DNA from 2 places in the Acinetobacter legionensis genome. Region 2 is predicted to be linked to the other one. Evidence: predicted binding sites of a transcription regulator. Region 2 holds the regulator's gene; the other holds the start of a gene.

Region 1 (11,125 bases), 1.9 Mb from region 2:
ACAAGTCGAGCAGGTACGAAAGTAGGTCTTAGTGATCCGGTGGTTCTGTATGGAAGGGCCATCGCTCAACGGATAAAAGGTACTCTGGGGATAACAGGCTGATACCGCCCAAGAGTTCATATCGACGGCGGTGTTTGGCACCTCGATGTCGGCTCATCTCATCCTGGGGCTGAAGCAGGTCCCAAGGGTATGGCTGTTCGCCATTTAAAGAGGTACGCGAGCTGGGTTTAGAACGTCGTGAGACAGTTCGGTCCCTATCTACCGTGGGCGTTGGAAATTTGAGAGGATCTGCTCCTAGTACGAGAGGACCAGAGTGGACGAACCTCTGGTGTACCGGTTGTGACGCCAGTCGCATCGCCGGGTAGCTATGTTCGGAAGGGATAACCGCTGAAAGCATCTAAGCGGGAAGCCTACCTCAAGATAAGATTTCCCTAGGACTTTATGTCCTCTAAAGAGCCGTTGAAGACTACGACGTTGATAGGTTGGATGTGGAAGTGCGGTGACGCATGAAGCTGACCAATACTAATTGCTCGTGAGGCTTGACTATACAACACCCAAGCAGTTGTATACGAACTTCGAAAGAAGTAAGCATCATTTGATTCATAAAAGATCAAACATACTTGATTTAGTTGTAAAGCTAGTTACAATACCCAACTCAAATGTTCTGTTAAACTCATTTGGTACGAAGTAAGGCATTTAAATAAGACCCGAACAAGTCCATAACAGTTTGCTGGCGACAATAGCAAGAGTGAACCACCTGATCCCTTCCCGAACTCAGAAGTGAAACCTCTTAGCGCTGATGGTAGTGTGGGGTTACCCATGTGAGAGTAAGTCATCGCCAGCTTTTAAATCTAAAACACCCCGGTCTCTAACGAGAACGGGGTGTTTTTTTATGTGTGAAAGAAAATAATAAATAGTAAGAATAAGATGTAAATTTTGTTGTTTTATATCCTCCTCAAAATATAGAAAAGTAGGATAGAGTTCCGACAAACTATAGTTATGGGTGACTTAAGCAGAATAGGATAAAAGATGAAATTTAAATAATTCATAATAATTTTTCTATTAGCTCGGAAGAATTTGTACAGGAATTTAAAACCTATCTATCCTTCAACGTATTTCCTTATTTTTTATGAAATTTGCTTTGCTTTGACATAGCTTAAAAAATGAAAGCATCAACTGAATAAATTTATGCAATATACAGTTAAATGAATTGAGCTTAAAATTCAATTTTATTTCTGTTAGGTGTTCTTATGCAATGGGTGGTCGCTGAAACATATTCATTTCCTTACGAGGCTCAGATTGCCAAAATACAATTAGAAGCAGCTGAAATTCCAGCACGTATTGAAAATGAACACACCATTAACATGGATTGGCTTTACTCCAATGCTTTGGGTGGTGTGCGACTGTTAGTTCCTGAAAGCTATGCAGAAGAGGCTAAAGGATTACTTACCCAAGATTTTAGCCAAGAATTAGAACAACAGTTTGGAGCAAGTGAAAGTTGCCCAAATTGTGGTAGTAGTGATATACAGTCATATACACAAGGAAAACGTCCCGCTTATTTGGTTTTTTTATTGCTTGGTTTTCCACTCTTTTTTTATAAAAATGGAACGAAGTGTAAAGAGTGCCAACATTTTTGGAGCTAGTGCTATATTGGTAAATTGGCAAGATATTTTAAATAAGCAAACTTTAGATCAAATAAATCACTTTCTAGAAAATATCGCAAAATTTGATCAATAAAACCAATGCATCATTCAACAGGATTTTGAAGTTGGAGGGGGGTAAAGAAAATGTGGATTTTCATATTAAAGAATTAGGTGATGATTTTTTATTTTTACCAAATTATATTTAACAGGGCGTGGGCTTTATCCAGATGGAAAATATGATACATCATATTTTACCATCTTTGATTATACTGTTAATCAGAAATTATCTGATCAGCTGATTGTGGTCAAAATAGATCATCAAGGTCATTTAGACCATCTAAGTATCTAAATTGGGAAAGTTGAAATATAGAGCTAAACCTAACATGTTCATATTTTTGTTAAAATGTAACAAAGGCTAAGCTTTGAACTTGATATATTCTATGTAGAGTTTATTTGCACAATCATAAGTACTTATATTTGCTGAAATCTGAACACTGCAATTTACAAATAATGGATGAACATGGATAGAAATACTCCCATTTATGTTTCTTTAATAGGTACAAATAGCCATCAGATAAAAATTCCAGCAGGGCAAGGAAGCCTCTCAATTGGTCGAATCGGAATGGACAAGAAAAAGGTTGATGTTCTTGTCGATGAAAATGCTGTAATCAATTGGGATGCTTTTAATATTTTTTATACGCCACATGGTCAACAAAATCCGCATTTGTATCCTTATGGAAATTGGCCGAGATTTTTTTATTATTGGGGAAATGATCAGGGTTTTATTGAATGGTCGAAGAAAAGAGTAATAGAAGATTTTTCTTGGCGACCTACGCAAGCGATTTGTCTAGATTTAAGTCATGCTCAAATTCATAACTTTTCAATCAAAGCAGACGAACATCCAATCATACTGGATTTAAGTCATCCTGATGATGAGAATAAGAAGGCGTTATATTCGCTTCATTTGGCTGGTCATATTGAGCATTTTGAAATTATTACCACCGCACCATATCCCCATATTAGAATAGAGCCAACAACAAACCAAGATCCAATGATATCGGCATACCATCTTCCTGTTATGAAAAATTTAGCGGCAATAACTTCGTTAGATTTAACTGTTAAACCTTTAGGCCAAGCTTTTGATTGTGGAAGTTTATTACAGTTTCCTAACTTAAAAAATCTAAACTTAACTGGGAATATAACCAATACAACAAGTTTAAAACAACTTCACCGACTTGAACGTATTGGGATACGCTATGCCGTAAATTTGGAAGGCTTTCCAGCTTTAAATACTTGGGAAAATTTAACCTCCTTCATTGGATGGAATATTGATGAAAAAATAGGGAAAAGGTTAAATGCTGAATTAAAGCATTTAGCTAAAGAAAAGCAATTGGATTATTCTTCGGTGTCTAAATTGAGGAGTTTAATATGGTTTACCAATGAATATGGGATTCCATTTGAAAATTGGGAAAGCTGTAATGCAAAAATAGCGATCAAAGCATATAAATTTGCTTTAAAAGAAATCTCCAAGGCGAAGACGAAGCAAGATGTGGAGGAGGTAATTATTGAACTTGTAGCGATGGTTAATACATTGCCCAATATTGAAACTGTTGAAAGAGAAGATATTGGTCTTGCTATACAGCAACTGGTTGAAGCTTCAACATTAGAAATAGATCAAGAAACAGTGAATACTTGGTTTGATGAAATACGAGATTTTTAAAATATTTTATTGTTAAGTAAAAAATGACAAGATTTCTTGCTATTTTTAAGATTAGGATTAGAAGTTATATTCCATAGCTAAGTTGATAACAGTTTTTGTTCTCTATATGCAACTGTCTCATTACTTTTTTTAATTAATAATTGCGTAGAAGCGAGCTTGCTTATTGATATTGTAGTCAACGCTAATTCCATAACTTATGATCGCCATGGCCATTTTTTTGTCATTGCAAAAATATATTTAACTTTAGTTGAATTGGTATAAAAGGAATTGCATATGCAGAGAAATTCATTGAATTATCAGTGCCACACTGTTTAATTATTCCAATTCCGTATGTCTAAAAATTGGATTTGGTTAGGCTTGAGAGATAATGCTATGCTAATAAAGACTTAAAATAAGGCAGTAAAATAAAATGACAAAACAGCAAGAAAAACATAGTCCGTTACAAATTGAAAATCTATTAAAAACTTTAGAACAGCGCTTTCAACAGCATATAGAACGACATGCACAAGTGAGCTGGGATTTTATACAAAGACAACTTTTGCTTTGTCCTGAAAAGCTACCGGCTTTACAACAAATGGAAATGACTGGCGGTGAGCCTGATGTGGTTGTTTTACCGAATACAGAAGGTCTGTATTTTTTTGATTGTGCAATTGAGTCGCCAAAAGGGCGGCGTAGCATGTGTTATGATCGAGAGGCGTTACTCAGCCGCAAGGATCATCCTCCTGAAGATACGGTGATCGATTGGGTGCAGAAGCATGCTTTAGCGCTAATGACTGAACAACAGTATTATACCCTACAACAAATATTCAATTTTGACTTAAAAACATCCAGTTGGGTCGAGACACCAAGAGTATTACGTGAGCAAGGTGGCGCGATCTTTTGTGATCAGCGTTATGGGCGTACATTTACTTATCATAATGGTGCTGCTTCATATTATGCGAGTCGTGGTTTTCGAACCTATATTAAACTTTAACCGTTTAAAACTGAGATAGTGAAATCCTAAGATTCTATCGAGCTTGTTTTTATTTTTTTGTTTAGAATATAACTCCTGTCATAGCCTATAGTCAGCTTGTCGAAAACTCAGACACAAGAATATAATTTCTCTTAATTTATATTTTTAATTAAATCAATTGCATGAGTAAATAAAGTGTTTCATTATAAAAAAGCTTGCAATACCGCACTTTACATTAAAGTTTAAATAGTTTTGTGTAGGCGATGCCTCACTTTGTAGAGGATGCCAAACCTTGCGCTTCAAACAAAGCAGTGCTTTGTTTTTGCTCATGGGCGAGGGTACCACCTGTACCTCCCCCCAACGGCGACATCCATGTCGCCCCACAGTAGGATAACCGTCTATGATTCAAAAGTACAAAAAATGAATCGATAGCTAACAGTTTCTAGGAGTTCATACAAAACATAAATTTAATGATTTTTAGTTTTCGTTTAAGAAACTGTATGCCTATCCAATGATGAAATTGATGTTGCTAAATGACAGGTCTGTCATGGATGATTAAACGTATGTGCTATTTATAAAAATGCTGAATTTGTATTATGGTTACTTCATTAATGAATATGAATTTTATAAAATTAGTTTTTTATTGTTGAGTCGAAATAAAAAACGGCAAGATGACTTACCGTTTTTATAAAGATTAGGATTAGAAGTTATATTCCATACCTAAGCCAATAACAGTTTTCTTTTTCTCTGGGGTAGATGTCGTTGACCAATCACGTTTTTGTTGACCAACAACACCATAGAAGCGAGCTTGTTTATTGATGTTGTAGTCTGCGCCAATTCCGTAAAGGTCTTGTTTACGATCATCACGCCCATCGAGTTCTGTTGTTGCAGAAATATATTCAGCTTTTAGCTTAATTGGTGTAGAAGGAATCGCATATGCAGCAGTGATGCCATAAGCATTTTCTTTCAAGCCTTTGAACGATGTTACTGTAGTACCAGAAGTGGTTGCAACAGTGTCATCAGTTGGTTTGGCTGTTTGCCATAATGCACCGAATACTAAGCCATCAAGACCCGCAGGTTTCAAGTCTACAGAACCTGTAACACGGATTGCGTCAGAGTAGATTGTGTTACTACCTAATTCAGAGTTATATGCATTATATTTAGATGCAACACCGAAGTTACCTGCAACAGCAGCAGCTAAACCGTAATCTTTGTTGTCATAAGTAAGTGAGGTAGAGATACCATCACCGAAACTATCACGACTACCTTTTTGGCCTTTAGCATCATTTTTTAAAGCAGATGATTCTTCACCTTGCTGGAACATGATGTTGAAAGCTAAACCAGCCAATAATTTTTTATCAGTTTCAAAACCGATCACGTTTTTTAAACGATCTTCACCAACTAAAATCGCAGTCATATCGAGTTCATTGTGATCGTTGAAGATATCTTGGTTGTTACCAGCAGCATTTTTGAAATATGAATCAAACTGACCCACTTTTAAAGTTGCGATACCGTCTGATTTAATCCCCACGAAACGGTTACGGTTAGTAAAAGCATCGCCATCACCATCAGCACTGATTTGCCATTCTGCCAAGTAAACTGCAGACAATTTATCTGTTAATTTCTCTTCGCCTTTAACACCAATGCGAGAAGCGTTAGAGTTTACTTTAGTTACGCTTTCGTCTTTAAAGCCATTATTATCGATTTGATCTAAAGTTACGTTGAATTTACCATACAATGTTGGCGCTGCTTGAGCTGCGCTTATGCTAAGGGTGGCGATTGCTGCAGCGAGTAGCACTTTTTTCATTGAGATTTCTCCAAAACATGTTCAATGGGTTTGCAGTTACTTTTTTTATTCAGTAAGTGTGGATTTGTGCACTACTTACTAACTTGCATGCAGTATCTGTAAACTTTGTTACATATCAGTGAAGAAAAAATGACAATTTAATGACGTGAATTTAACATTTGTGTAATTTAAATAAAAAAATGAGGCCTGATTAGCCCCATTGATTCTAAAAAGATTTTAATTAAGCCAGTGCAATCTTAATTTTTTCAGCAAACCCTTTAATTTTTTCCTGATCACCCATTTGAATAGCGTGACGACCTAATTCATGCACCGAGCTCGGAATTAAATGAAAGTGTACATGAGGTACGGTTTGTCCAGCAGAAGCCCCAGAAAGTTGCATCAATACAATACCTTGAGTATTCAAAGCTGTTTCAATTGCTTGCGCTATTTTTTGCACAATCTTGATTGTATAAGCTGCAATTTCAGGATCTAAGTCGAGCAATGTGATAGCAGGAGCCTTCGGAATAATCAGAGTGTGCCCATCGGCTTGCGGCATGATATCCATAAATGCAAGCACATGATCATCTTCATAAACTTTAATTGCAGGAAGTTCACCACGTAAAATTCGTGCAAATATATTCTGATCATCATAAGCCATGTTTATTTCCTTGAAAGTGTGAATGTGATTATTTACAGTTCAATTCTTTCTGACGTTCCTTGATAGAGTCAAGTTTTTGCTGCTCTTTTTCAGAAAATTTAGGCTTACTTGTATAACAATTGTCATTATTATATTTTGCTTTTGCTTCAGGATCTTTAAAACAGAACCCTTTTGATGCATAAATGACATTGTAATCATCTTGCAATTTTTTACATTCTTGGGTGTTATCAGCAAAAGCGTGACTAGCGACTAAAATAGATAAACTAGAAAGTGTAGCAATTACATATTTATTCATGATACGACCTCGAAATTGACATATTTACATGTCACTTAATGTGATTATAAGGTTTAGTTGTGATTATTCAATGACGAAAAATTAATCTAATGTAATTTTGCTCCATGATTCATACATTTTTACGGCGGTAGAAAAATCGCTATCAGGCTCTGAAAGACTATTGGCTACGGTAATTAAGCTTTGTGTTAAACCAAGAATAGGTGCTGATAATCTTGCATCACGAACTAAATCAATGGCAATACCGGTATCTTTTGCCAATAAGGGTAAAGCAAAGGTCAGTGGAAAGCTACGATTGAGGATACGTTGCGGTAGTGCGGTTTCAGTCACACCACTTTTACCACTGGATGCATTGATACAATCAAGTGCTTCATTTAAATCTACTCCATGTGCTTTCAGTGTGGTAAATCCTTCAGCAGCCGCACATAAATGAACCGCCATCATCATATTATTTACAGCTTTTACTGCAAAGCCTGCACCTGAGTCACCAACACGTTTAATTAATTTACCCATCGCTTGCATTGCAGGTAGGGCAATTTGAAACGCTTCTGCCGAACCGCCGACCATGAAGGTCAGTGTTGCATTTTCAGCGCCAATGGTTTGACCACTTACAGGTGCATCCAAAAAGTGAATATTATTTTTGAGAAGATACTCAGACTGTTTACGCGCAGCATCAGGTACACCACTGGTACAATCGACCCAAATCGCGCCATTTTTGATCTTTAAATCTTGGATTAAATCATCAATATCTTGGCTAGTCGGTAAACATGAAAAAATAATATCAGCTTGTACTGCTTGATTAAGTTCGACCGCTTGAGTACCAAACTGAGTTGCATGTTGCTTAGCCTTTGCAAAATTTCGATTCCATACATATACGGTATCAAAATATTTGGGTAAATGTGCTGCCATACGATAGCCCATTGCGCCTAAACCAATAAATGCAACTGTAGTCTTCATATCTATCTCTTAAATTTTTGTCGATCTTTGTTCTAACCATCTGGACAGAGTAGGCCAAAATTCATCTGCACTTTTTTGACTAGACATTAGCCCTAAATGTCCCCCAGGAATAAGAGTAAACGTGACATCACTACTCTTTGTCAATTCACTTAAAGGCTTAACTGCATCTGCGGTGACCATTTGATCATTTTTTCCAGCTCCAATCATCAGTGAACAGTCGATATTTCTAAGTTCAATTTTATGGTTACTGAGCTGAATCGCCCCATTTTTCAGTGGATTTTGCAGCCAAACATTAAATAACATGTCTTGATTGACACCACCGGGGTAATCCACCATGTGATTTAAAAAATTTCCAAGGGTGGCGTGTTCATGCAAGAGTTCTTTGTCGTCTAAATTTAGTAACAATTGTTTATGACCCTCATACCAACCCTTTGGATCTAAAATCTTAAAACCAATGGCATTGAGTAAGCCGGGGGTATGTATCAGTTTTTTCGGTAAACCACCTTTATATAAAGTATCTTTCAGTTTTTGACTCTTTATAATCAAATTATTTATTTTTTGATAAAGTTTACCAATGCCACCCGAGGCGTAACTGTCAATTGGACTGGCCAAGATAATTAAGTTTTTAACATAATTGGGTTGGCGTAATGCCGTGTAAAGTAATACAAAAATGCCAGCCATACTCCACCCATGAAGGGATATTTGCTCACTTTGAGCATGCTCTCGAATTTTATTAATGCATAACGGCATGGCTTCATCAATAAAATATAAGAAGTTTAAGTTGCGATCTTGATAACTGAGTTTTCCCCAGTCCAATAGATAAACATCATAACCTTGTTCAGTAAAATATTTAATGAGTGAACGATAAGGGTAGAGATCATAGATTGCCATATTGATAGACAATGGTGCTGTAAAAACCAAAGGTTCCTTAAATTTTTTTTCAACAGCTGCATAGTAACGCACTTTGGTTTGATGATGCTCTGCAATAATTTTATAAGGAGTACTTTGAGATAAAACCAATGACTTACCATTGAAGATACGTGTGGTTAGATTCTTCAATTTGGATTTGCGCTGTTGGAACTTAGCTGATACTTGTGTCATAAGCGGTGTTTGTCTCATTTTTATGCAGATTTAAGCGAAGTGTATGTGATAATTTACGATTTTACCTTGACCTTAAATACATAGGACGCTCAAAATGTTGGCAATATTTTACAAAGGCAGTTTTTGGACTGAGTAGTTGAAATGAGCCAGCACGACGACATTGAATACCAACTTGATACTTTAGCGATTCGTACAGGTCATACACGCAGTTTTGAAGGTGAACATAGTGAGCCGATTTTCCTCACTTCGTCATTTGTGTATGAAAATGCAGCGGAAGCAGCAGCAAAATTCTCTGGTGCTGAACCAGGCAATATTTATTCACGTTTTACCAATCCAACAGTAGCAATGTTTGAAATGCGTTTAGCTGCACTTGAAGGTGGTGAACGGGCTGTGGCAACAAGTTCGGGTATGGCTGCCATTATGGCAGTTGCAATGTCGTTCTTAAAAGCAGGTGATCATGTGATTTGTTCGCGTGCTGTTTTTGGTTCTACTGTTGCATTATTTGAAAAATATGTCGCCAAATTTAATGTCGCAGTGACTTTTGTTGATTTAACTGATTTAACAGCTTGGCAAGACGCGGTTCGTCCTGAAACTCGCTTACTGTTTGTTGAGTCACCTTCAAATCCCTTGGCTGAAGTCGCTGATATTCAAGCACTATCAGATTTAGCACATGCAAATGATGCTTTATTGGCTATCGATAACAGTTTTTGCACACCAATTTTACAGCGCCCATTACAATTTGGTGCAGATTTAGTGATTTACTCTGCCACCAAATATCTAGATGGACAAGGTCGTGCACTGGGTGGGGCTGTGGTCGGAAATCACAAATTACTTGAAGAAGTATTTGGTTATGTTCGTACCGCTGGTCCATCGATGAGTCCATTCAATGCATGGGTCTTTTTGAAGGGTTTAGAAACCTTAAAACTACGCATGAAAGCGCATTCTGAAAGTGCACAAAAAATTGCCGAGTGGCTAGTTGCTCATCCAAAAGTGGAAAAGGTTTATTTTGCTGGATTAGCAGACCATGTTGGGCATGAGTTAGCAGCCAAACAACAAACTGGTTTTGGCGGAATCGTTTCTTTTGAAGTGAAAGGTGAGCGAGAAGGTGCATGGAAAGTTATTGACCACACACAATTTATCTCAATTACAGGCAATCTGGGTGATGCTAAGTCAACAATTACTCATCCTGCGACAACGACTCATGGTAAGCTTTCTCCTGAAGCTAAAGCAGCAGCGGGTATTCGTGAAGGTTTAATCCGTTTGTCTGTTGGTTTAGAAGATGTCGATGATATTATTCGTGACCTTTCTCATGGATTAGATTTAATTTAAGATAAGCATAATTTGTGAAAGAGTTTGTTTCATTTTCTTCTAGGCATTTAAAAAAACTAGTCATGAAAGTGCAAGACAGAGATTTAATTTAGGACTTTTGTTCGGAGTATTTTATGAACATTAATATGCTTATGCAGCAAGCGCAACGTATGCAGAAAGATATGGAAAGCAACGTTAAAAAGGCAAAAGAACAACTTGCCCAAACTGAAGTGAATGCTGAAGCTGGTGGCGGTTTAGTAAAAGTAACAATGACATGCCGGAATGTTGTTAAGCGTATCGAAATCAGTCCAGATTTGTTACAAGACGATCCAGATATGATTGAAGACTTGATAGCAGCAGCAATGAATGACGCGGCTCGCCAAGCTGAAGTTATTACAGAAGCGAAGATGAAAGAAGCTAATTCAGGTATGGGTTTACCACCAGGTCTTTCAGGTTTGTTCTAAGGAATCATAGGTGTTTAGCGACCGTTTTGACCAACTCGTACAAGCTTTACGAATCTTACCTAGTGTTGGGCCGAAATCGGCTCAACGTATGGCACTCCATTTGATCATGAAAAATAAAGAAGGTGCTATTGGTTTGGCGCATGCGCTAAATGAAGCAACCTCTTATATTCATGAGTGTAGTGTTTGTCATTCTTTAACTGAAAATGAAGTCTGTGATATTTGTTGCTCAAATGATCGGGATGAT
Region 2 (11,125 bases):
ATCGTGGCGATTTGGGCATTGCCTTGACCGATGTGGTTGGTATGGATGCATTCTTACAAGATTTTGATTTGTATTTTGCCAAGCTATTTGATGGCTTACGTCATGACAGTGGTGACCCATTTGAATGGGGTGATAAAGCTTATCAACACTACCGAAAACTAAAAATTGATACCAAAACCAAGATGCTGACGTTTAGTGATGGATTAGATATAGAGCGTGCGTGGGCGTTGTATCAATACTTTAAAGATCGCTTTCAAGTCAGTTTTGGTATTGGTACGAATTTGACCAATGATATGGGGCAAACCCCACTCAATATCGTGTTAAAACTGGTGGAATGTAACGGTCAATCAGTGGCAAAAATTTCAGATAGTCCCGGAAAAACCATGACAGACAACGATACTTTCTTAGCATACTTACGACAGGTCTTTGAAATACCTGAAGTTGTCGAAGCAGTGAAAATTGATATCTGAATTTTTGCTAAAAGAATGTGAAAAATCAGCATATTGGTAAAAAACACTGTGCTAAGATCATTTGTGCTCAAGGTCTTAAAATAGAAAAACGTATGACTACATCAGCCTTTAACTTCGAATTACTCATAGAAGCAGAACAACTTGTGCCATTTTTAGGGCATGACAAAATTCGTATTGTCGATCTAAGTCGTAGCTCTGTGTATGATCAATTACATATTCCACATGCATTGCATGTTAAACCGCAACTGCTGGTGCGACAGGAAGAACAAGCTTCAGGGTTATTGCCTGATGAGGATGGTTTAAAAGCGCTGATTGGCTATTTGAACATCTCTCCAGAACATCATGTCGTGGTCTATGATGATGAAGGTGGTGCTTGGGCTGGGCGTTTGATCTGGAATTTACATTGCCTTGGTTTTTATAATACCAGCTTACTCAATGGTGGAATTCATGCGTGGCTAGCAGCAGGCTATCCGACTTCGGCGGAAGCGGAAAGCTTTAGCAAAGTTGAAGCCTTGGTTACGGTCAATTTACAACATCTTGATCAGCACCGGATTGAATATGCTCAATTGTTGCAAAAGGTTGAGCAGCAAGCGATTCAAGTTTGGGATTGTCGAACTTCAGAAGAGTATACGGGACAGCGGTTGGCAGCGCGACGCGGCGGTCACATTCCAAATGCACAACATTTTGAATGGAGTACTGCAATTAATCGTCAAAATCATTTAAAATTGCATCCTCTTGAACGCACGCAACAACGTCTAGAACAATTAGGCTTTCAATTTGACCAGCCTGTGGTGGTGTACTGTCAGTCACATCATCGTTCTGGTTTGGCTTATATCTTGGGGCGGTTATTGAATTGGAATATTCAAGCCTATGATGGTGCGTGGAGCGAGTGGGGCAATCGCCTCGATAGTCCAATTATTACTGGAGAATCACCTGCGTGAGTCTTACATCAGCGTTAAAAAAACAAATTTTTATCCAAGCACAAAAAGTCATTCCACAACAACAACTCAGTCGAGTTGTTGGTAAAGTTGCAGCCAGTGAAAATCCAATTGTTAAAAATATAGCGATTCAAGCATTTAAAGCCCAGTATGGGATAGACCTTTCTATTGCTGAGCAAAGTGATGCTTTAAAATATAAATCATTCAATGAATTTTTTACCCGTGCTTTAAAAGATGGTGTGCGAGAGATAGATGTAGATCAGACCAGTATTGTCTCTCCAGCAGATGGTGCAATTTCTCAGTTGGGTAAAATTAAAGATGGTGATGTATTTCAGGCCAAAGGCCAAAGTTTTTCTGTAGACAAACTGATTGGCGACCCACAATTGGCTACACCATTTATCAATGGTGAATTTGCCACGGTTTATTTATCACCACGTGATTATCACCGTGTTCATATGCCATTTGCAGGAACGTTGACAGAAACTTTGTATATCCCCGGTGAATTATTTTCTGTAAACCAAACTACAGCAGAGAATATTCCAGGTTTATTTGCGCGTAATGAGCGTATGGTATGTTTGTTTGATACCGAATTAGGACGTATGGCCGTTGTTCTAGTGGGGGCAATGATTGTTGCAGGAATTGAAACTGTGGCAACTGGTAAAGTAAAACCAACAGGGCGTTTAGAGTTAAACCAGCACGATTTGGCCTTAGAAAAGGGTGCTGAGCTTGGACGTTTTTATTTAGGTTCAACCGCAGTTATATTGTTTGAACAGAATAAAATTACTTGGGATGAACAGTTTAAAGCTAATTCTATTGTAGTGATGGGTGAAGCTTTAGGGCATACCGTTTAATTTGCTTATTCTATCATGAGGTGTACTTTCTGTTGTAGAGAGTCACCGAGTCTAAAGCCTTATAGCATCTTAAATAAGTGCATGAATATAACGATATAATGAAGAATTTCTTAGAAAATTAATGTAAGAATTCCGGTATAAGTCGCAATTTAAAGAGCCCGTTATATAAATTGGTTTTATTTTTAGAATAAATCAAAGATGATAGGCATTGAAATAAGACAGCTTTAAAGCGTGTGCATCTGCTAATGCATTGTGTGGATTTTCAGAGGCAACATGGGTTTCGATTGGATCCTGCATCCATAACTGCATGGTGAGCGGAGGTGTTTGGATACATTTCCCAGCTGAAAGCATAAGACTACGGGTAAATAAGGCAAAGTCTTCAGGCCAATCTGCCACAATTTCAAGACTTGTATATCGAGATAAATGAATCTGTAAGCGACTTTGAAATTGCGCTAAGGGAATCGGTTTTCGATTTAAACGAGGCATGACATGGTCTTTAACCCAAGTAATTGGGTCTAAGCATTCTAAAACTTCATAAAAATGCTGATTATTCTCGTCAACCAATGCCAGTGAAATTAATTCACCGCCAAAGCCATTAAATTCACAATCTAAAAATAGTTTCATTAGAATTAATCAAAAAACAAATATTAACCTGCAAAATCAAGGCGCTCTTTGGGAAAAACCACTCTAAAAATAGACCCTTGATTTTCTTTAGAATCAATTTCTAAGTAAGCATTATGTTGCATTAAAACATGCTTCACAATAGCTAGCCCTAAACCTGTTCCACCCGTTTGACGGCTTCGTGCACTGTCTACGCGATAAAAGCGTTCAGTTAAACGTGGAATATGTTTTGGGTCAATCCCGATCCCGGTATCTTCAACGGTAAAATAACCATGTTCACTGTCATCATGCCAGCCGATTGTAACGGTGCCACCTTTTGGAGTGTATTTAATCGCATTGGTAATTAAATTACTAAACGCACTGGCAAGTTCTGCATCGGAACCAATCAGGTCACAATGGCTGTCGATATCTAAGTTTAAAGTATGTCCGTAATCAACATTGTAGGCTTGTGCATCATCAAAAAGCTGATTCATCAAATTCGGCATATCGATGATTTGATTTTTTGCGACTTGTTTATTACCTTCCAAACGTGAAAGCAAGAGTAAGTCATTGACCAACGCATTCATACGACGTGTTTGCGATTGCATCTGTTCAAATGCTCGTTTCCAGCGCGGATTTAAATCCTCTTGGTCGGTAAATGTTTCGATATAACCACTGAGTACAGTGAGTGGTGTACGCAGTTCATGTGAAATATTGTCGACAAAGTCTTTGCGCATCTGTTCTAGATTATGTACACGTGTCACATCGTAAGCGACGAGCAAACGGCTTTCACTGCCAAAACGTGTGAGTTTAATCTGTACATAATGCTCTTCATAAACAGAAGATTTTATTTTAATGCCATCTGGAGATTGGTCGATATTATTAAAATATTCAATAAAGCTCGGCTGGCGGATAATGGTCAAGATATTACGCCCACGATCTAGAGGTTGAATGCCCAACAGTCTTTCTGCCGCAGGATTCCACCATTCAATCTGATGTAATTCATCCGTTAAAACAACAGCTTCGGCCAAAGCAATCAGTGAAGATTGGGCACGGTCAATCAAGCCGACCATTTCAGCCTGAACCACACGTTCTTGGCGTTGTGCGCGATAAACATTAAACAATAGCGCTCCCCAAATACCCTCTAAATTGGGCGGAGAATCGTAAGGACGATTCGAAATCCATTCATTCACCAAGTATAAAGAGCGTAATTGAAATAGGAAAAAAACCGCAAAACCGATGGAAATAGTAATCCAAAAATACCCTATCCCTAAACCAATAAATCCACCAATGATGAGTAAAAAACCAAGCAGGCGTAAATCTTGTTTTGCAAATTCCCACAAGCTACTGTAACGAAATTTTTTATGTTCTCGCGCAAGATCTGGGACGGGGTAGGGTTCATACATAGAAAATTATTTACCTTGAGAATGCTTAACCTAAGGCAACATCTGCACGGGTAGAGAAACGATAACCCGTTCCACGTACAGTTTGTACGTAGCGATCGGCGCCATATGGTTCAAGCACTTTACGTAAGCGGCGGATGTGTACGTCAATCGTACGGTCTTCAATATACACGTTGCCACCCCAGACCTGATCGAGTAACTGGGCACGTGTATAAGCACGTTCAGGATGAGTCATAAAAAATGCCAATAATCGGTATTCTGTTGGACCCATTTCCAAAATATTATCACTAAAACTGACGCGTTGGCTCACTGGATCAAGAATTAATCCATTGGCATCAATGGTTTTTTCGCCACTCAGGGCATTGGCACGACGAAGTACTGCTTTGATACGAGAAACCAATTCACGAGTAGAGAATGGTTTGGTCATATAGTCATCTGCACCAGCATCAAGACCTTGAACTTTATGGTCTTCTTCACCGCGTGCTGTCAACATGATGACGGGAATTTCTGCCAAATTTTCATCACGTTTTAAGCGACGACATAAGTCTACACCGCTCACACCGCCAGGCATCATCCAATCGAGTAAAATCAAAGATGGTCGTTGGTCAACAATCATTTGATGGGCTTGTTTTGCATCTTCAGCTTGCAAGCATTGAAAGCCTGCCATATCCAATGAGGTATGAATCATTTCTCGAATCGGAAGTTCGTCATCGACGATTAATATATAGTCATCTTTCACAACGCAATATCCTATGTATGAACGGTGTACCGTCTTTTATTTATGACAGGCTTATTACAAAGATTAATTATGACAGTATCATTGCAAAAAGAAGATGTTGACGAATTTTTGCAAAAAAATGTGACAAATAATCGTCGATATGATGAATAATCCATGAAATTTTTAAATAAATCTTCCATTTTATGAAAAGAAATTTATTTAAATTGAAAATAAAAATGAGATATTTGACATTTTTATGACGATTTGATGACAAAAATATTTAAGCTAACAATCTTATTGAGATGAAAATGAATCAATCAGCGATACAAATACAATTTCACATGCTGAGACAATTTCTTCAAGCGATTGTTTAAATCCACCCATGACCCAGCGAACCGCAATTTGAGTCACATAGCCATTTAAACCTGTGGCAACCAAGGAAATTTCTTGTTCACTGCGTTCAATATGCGGCATCATTAGGGTAACAAAGGAGTGAATTAATCGGTCAAAACGGCCCATCGTTTCATGGATTGTGGCATGATTATGCAGTTCTTGAACCAGCATGGCGTCAATATAAATAATACGCGCCACACGTGGATCATTTTTTAACATGGTAAAGATTGCAGTTAAGCCACCACGGATCATATTTTTAGGATCAGGTGCTGCTTGCATGACCCCTTGCATCACGGTTTGTTGTAATTGTTCAATCAGTTGTAGAAAGATGACTTGGAACAGTTCTTCACTTTTTTTGAAGGACTCATAAAAATAACGTTCAGTCAGTTTCGCTTCATTACAAATATCTTTAACGGTGACAGAAAAAAAACCATGCGTGCCGTAGGCTTCAATCCCTGCTTCGATCAACTTTTCTCGACGTGCAAGTTTTCGCTCAGATAAGGACATACCCTTAAATTGACGTTCTTTGACTGCTTTATTTATAGTTTTCTTTTCAGTTGAAAGTGGTTCATTCATTGTAAAAAATTACTCGTGTCATATTTGATTGTCACAAAGAAGCGCTTATTTTAGCAATAAAAGCCATTGAAACCTATTCTAGAATTTTTGTATAAAAAAACATCGGTTAAATCACAATATAATATTGACAATAATGATTGTCAAAATTATATTGAGCAAGTGAGCTGCACATCACTCTGAATGCTTTGTGCGGGTTTAAAAAAGGATAGACAATGAAAAATTTTAAAAACAAAGTCGCTGCAATTACTGGTGCTGGCTCTGGTATGGGACAACAACTTGCTATTTTATTGGCAAAAGCAGGTTGTCATTTATCCATTAGTGATGTGAATGAAAAAGGTTTATCTGAAACCGTTGAACTGGTCAAACCATATAATGTCCGTGTGACCTCAAAAAAAGTGAATGTTGCCAAAGTTGAAGAAATGCGAGCTTGGGCTGAGGATACTGTGCAAAATCATGGTTCTGTAAACATGATTTTTAACAATGCTGGTGTAGCTTTAGGATCTACCGTAGAAGGTGCATCTTATGACGAACTTGAATGGATTATGAATATCAATTTCTGGGGCGTTGTCTATGGAACAAAAGAATTTTTGCCTTATATCAAGAAAACAGGTGATGGACATATCATCAACATTTCGAGCTTATTTGGTTTAACGGCTCAGCCGACCCAGTCTGCATACAATGCATCTAAATTTGCGGTACGTGGTTTTACTGAATCATTACGTCAAGAATTAGACATTGAAAAGTGTGGCGTATCTGCTCTATGTGTTCATCCTGGCGGTATTCGTACCAATATTGCAAATGATGCGCGTATGAATGACAGCTTACGTTCTTTGGGGATGAACCCTGAGAAATCAGCAAAAGCATTTAATAAATTATTGCGTATGCCTCCAGAAGATGCTGCTCAACAAATGTTGGATGCTGTATTGAAAGACAAGCGCCGTTTACTTATTGGGAATGATGCAAAAACCTTAGATTTAATTCAGCGTATTTTACCGACTGGATATCAAAAAATTACAGGTTTTGCGACTAAGTTTAGTAAAAAGTTAGAACCAAAATAGTTGATTGATATTAAAAAACCGTCAAGCTGACGGTTTTTTTCATTTTAGACTTTGAGAAATAATGGGTTGAATAACAACTTAATATCCATTCGTTTAAATTAAGATCTCAATGGTTTTCTTTTTCCAGATAAATTGGTAATAAAGACCTTGCATAAGACATAGACTGAAAAAGGTCAGGGCAAGCGCATACCAAATGCCTTGTAAACCAAACCATTGACTAAATAAGTAGGCACACGGAACTTCAATGAGCAGAATGGATAAAATATTAAAAATCATAGGCACAGTCACAGTTCCGCTGGCCCGCATGATCGAAGCAAAAATTGCACTTGCTCCAAAAAATATAATTGACCACAACACGATAAATAGTAATTGCTGACCCAACTCAATTACAGACGGATCTGTAATAAACAATGCCATCAAATATTTTGAACAAATATAGGCCAAGAGTACCAATGAACCTGTAATCACGATATTACTCAACAGCGCTGTTCGCGTCACTTTTGCCAGTAGTTCAGATTTCCCAGCACCAATAGCTTGAGCTGCGAAGATAGAACCAGCAATGGCAATCGACAAAGCAGGGAATTGGATATAGTTCAGGACTTGGTTGACTGCACCATATGCTGCTGTTGCGTGAGCGCCATGTTGATTGACCAGTCCAATCACCACCAGTCCTGCGACCGAGTTGGTCACCATTTGAATACCTGTCGGCACACCCAAGCGCAAGATACTGCGACTAAATTGAGGGTGATAGCGGATATGTTGGATTAACGCTGCATCAGGTCTTAAAGCATGATCTTTTTTATTCAAATAGACATAAAGGAAAACTAAAGTTGAAATAAAGCCTAGGCCACTGGCAATTGCTGGAGCAATAATGCCGAGCTTAGGTAGCCCAAAATAACCGCCAATCAACGCTGGAGTTACAATGACGCCAACAATGATCGTTAGACTTGAAGCCATCAATGGTGTGGTACTGTCACCCACACCACGTAAAATAGACGTATAGGTGATGTAGATGAATAGAAAAGGACTACTCATTAACATCCATTGAACATAGGGCAGGGCAAGATGCATGATTTTGGGATCTATCCCCAAAAGCAATAGAATCTGTTTGGCAAAAAACACCCCTAAAAAGGCAATGATTGATCCACCAATGAGGGTCATAAATAACAATGCGCCAACAATGGTACGCACTTTTTCGATATCTTTAGCACCCCAAGCTTGTCCAACTAGAACAGTCGCACCTGTAGATAGACCAATCACAAAAGCCAGCAATAAAAATAGGATCGGAAAAAATACTGAAATTGCGGCAATCGCTTCTACTCCCAGCATTTGCCCAACAAAAATGGTATTAATTGTTCCAGACAGGTTTTGCAGAATATTGGTTAGAATCAATGGACCAAGGAAGATTAAAAAAACCTTCCAGAATTTGGGTTGGTGAAGCATATCGGGACGAGCTGGCATCTTTTATTCTACTGTCTATTTCGAGTATCTTTATCTTATTGATAATATAACAAACGCTGAGAAAAAAGCCTGAGTATTTGAGTAACTCAGGCTTTAATTTTACAGAGATGATCTGTATGGGTTGGGATTAAATTTGGGTTAAAATTTCACAGGCCTGAATCAAAGTTTGCTCCTTTTTGGCAAAACAAAAACGCACTAAACGTAAATTTTCAGGGGCTTGCTTATAAAAAACAGAAACTGGAATCGCCACAATTTTATGTTCTTCCGCTAAGAATTTACACATATCGATATCATTTAAATCTGGGCGAATTTGGCTGTAATCAACATTTTGAAAGAATGTGCCTTGAGAGGGAATTAAACTGAATTTTGAATTCGCAATACCTGAAATAAACAGGTCACGTTTTTGCTGATAGAAGCTTGATAGATCGTCAATATGTTCAGGATGCTGTTGCATAAAATTGGCAAGCGCCATTTGTACGGGTGTTACCCCACAGAAGTTGGCAAATTGATAAATTTGACGGAATACTTTCATGAGCTCGGGTGTCGCAATGCAATAACCTGTTTTCCAACCTGTTACATGGAAAGTTTTACCAAAAGAACCGACCACAAAACTACGTTCTCTGAGTTCAGGAAATGACAATGCTGAATAATGTTTTTCGCCGTCATAAATCAAATGCTCATAGACTTCGTCTGAAAGCACAATAATATTTTTATCTTGGATTAATTCAATTAAATTTAGCCAGTCTTGTTTAGACCAAATCGCGCCAGTTGGATTGTGTGGGGTATTTACAATGACCATACGGGTTTTATCTGTAATTGCAGATTTGACTTGATTCCAATCCACAGAAAACTCAGGCGCATTGAGTGGAATATGAATGGCTTTACCACCGACCAATTGCACGCTCGGAGCATAGCTGTCATAGCTTGGATCAAAAATAATCACTTCATCGTCTTGATGAATGATAGCTTGTATGGCACTAAAAATCCCGATCGTTGCCCCAGGAGTGATGGTGATTTCGGTGACTGGATCAAGTTGTAATTGATCACGTTTTAAAAACAGTTGAGCCAGTTGTTCTCTTAGGGCTAATAAACCATCACCTGCTGCGTATTGGTTAAAACCATCTAATGTAGCTTGGCTGAGTGCTTGTAGCAACGCTGGTGGTGCATCAAAGTCTGGAAAACCTTGTGACAGGTTAAGGGCGTTAAGACGATGTGCCATAGCGGTCATGATGCTAAAAATGGTGACACCTTGAGCAGGGAGTTTGGAGTGGATTTCGATCATGACCAGACTGATTTTATAAATGTATTAGTGGCAGTTTAGCAGGTCGTTTTAAGGAGCTGAATAGGATTAAGTAATCTATTGGTTAGGGGGAGAGGTGCTGTAGGAATTTAAGATAGAGAAATTAGATTTGAGAGGGGTAATATGTTGTTACAGAGTATGTTGGGTGAAGTTCATTAAAGCGATGTTGTTCTAGAGTCAAAGTAAGTTGACTTGCGGTAGGATCCTGACTATAACTTATTTATAATAATTTTAGCGATACTACAATAATGGAAAATAAATCAATCACATATAAAACTTTATGGGTCTTTGCACTCATTCTAAGTTTAGGATTCATTATCTCCGCAAGTGTCTTGGGCTATGCACTTAAGCAGTTTAATGGAGAAAAAAATTCAATAGTCGTCAAAGGGTTGGCTGAAAAACCCATACAAGCGGATTTAGCACGCTGGGAAATTCATCTGCAAACCAGTCATGCTTCAGACAGTGTTTCAGCCGCCTATCAATTGTTGGATCAAGAAATAAAAGCGTTACAAGATTTCTTTGTTGAGCGTGGATTTAAGGCAACAGAAATGAAATTGGGTAATAAAAGCTCTCAACCCTATTATGAGGAAGTTAATCAGGGAGATGGGAAAGTTACTCGTGAGTTTAGAGGTTATACTGCGATGCAGTCGTTGGTGATTGATAGTCGTGATATTCAAAAGATTGAAAAAGCAGCAAAAGATGCTTATTTATTAGATGAAAAAGGCATATCCATCGAGCAGAAACCGCAGTATTTAGTGTCAAATCTAGAAGAAATAAAAATGTCATTGATCGCCAATGCAACTAAAAATGCGCATAGTCGCGCCAATGAGTTTGCAAAGGTCGGAGGGGTAAAAGTCGGTGCGATGCGTTCTGCAAGTCAGGGAGCGTTTTATATTTTACCTGAAAGTGGTTCTGATGATGATAGCGATTATGGCGGTGCTTATGACAAAGCCACCATTAATAAAATTGCGCGTGTTGTCGTGACCATCAATTATGCGATTGATTGATACAGTTGATAAAAAGTCCAGTGCTAAAAAATGGGAGCTAGACTCCCATTTTTTTATGATTTAAATATGATTCATCACGATTAGCCAAATACCTAAGATAGAATCCATTTTATTGTATTCTTAAATCGCAAAATCAATCACAGCACGAATCACACCTAAACTTAGACCAATAAATGCGCCTACTACAACACCATTGACACGGATCATATGTAAATCACCACCTACCTCATTTTCAATCTTGGCGATCATTTCGGTAGAGTCCCATTCATGGATACGTTGACTAATAAATTTAATCACTTTCTCACTATATTGGTCACTTAAATTGATGGCAATTCCGCTGATTCGATCAT

Evidence for each region. Region 2 encodes PhoB, which activates phosphate uptake and scavenging genes when phosphate is short. Its sites were predicted from a motif close to TGTCATNAANCTGTCATAA; they were not measured.
Region 1: the regulator PhoB is predicted to act here: its motif matches at 6,250-6,268, upstream of AC2G3J_RS08050 (porin).

Annotation. Positions count from the first base shown of each region.
Region 1 covers NZ_CM169896.1:1,766,092-1,777,216, forward strand. Annotated here, with positions in the region: rRNA gene AC2G3J_RS08025 (23S ribosomal RNA) at 1-547, shown strand, start outside; rRNA gene rrf (5S ribosomal RNA) at 730-844, shown strand; gene AC2G3J_RS08035 (putative signal transducing protein) at 1,251-1,643, shown strand; gene AC2G3J_RS08040 (hypothetical protein) at 2,164-3,363, shown strand; gene AC2G3J_RS08045 (DUF4256 domain-containing protein) at 3,773-4,336, shown strand; gene AC2G3J_RS08050 (porin) at 5,016-6,122, opposite strand; gene AC2G3J_RS08055 (HIT family protein) at 6,343-6,759, opposite strand; gene AC2G3J_RS08060 (YARHG domain-containing protein) at 6,788-7,054, opposite strand; gene AC2G3J_RS08065 (NAD(P)-dependent oxidoreductase) at 7,136-8,008, opposite strand; gene AC2G3J_RS08070 (alpha/beta fold hydrolase) at 8,018-9,109, opposite strand; gene AC2G3J_RS08075 (O-succinylhomoserine sulfhydrylase) at 9,251-10,438, shown strand; gene AC2G3J_RS08080 (YbaB/EbfC family nucleoid-associated protein) at 10,552-10,881, shown strand; gene recR (recombination mediator RecR) at 10,892-11,125, shown strand, end outside.
Region 2 covers NZ_CM169896.1:4,216,052-4,227,176, reverse strand. Annotated here, with positions in the region: gene pncB (nicotinate phosphoribosyltransferase) at 1-470, shown strand, start outside; gene AC2G3J_RS19395 (sulfurtransferase) at 563-1,411, shown strand; gene asd (archaetidylserine decarboxylase) at 1,408-2,259, shown strand; gene AC2G3J_RS19385 (hypothetical protein) at 2,452-2,883, opposite strand; gene phoR (phosphate regulon sensor histidine kinase PhoR) at 2,907-4,265, opposite strand; gene phoB (phosphate regulon transcriptional regulator PhoB) at 4,291-5,001, opposite strand; gene AC2G3J_RS19370 (TetR/AcrR family transcriptional regulator) at 5,275-5,949, opposite strand; gene AC2G3J_RS19365 (SDR family NAD(P)-dependent oxidoreductase) at 6,162-7,007, shown strand; gene AC2G3J_RS19360 (MATE family efflux transporter) at 7,101-8,468, opposite strand; gene AC2G3J_RS19355 (methionine aminotransferase) at 8,596-9,750, opposite strand; gene AC2G3J_RS19350 (SIMPL domain-containing protein) at 10,017-10,775, shown strand; gene AC2G3J_RS19345 (DUF445 domain-containing protein) at 10,896-11,125, opposite strand, start outside.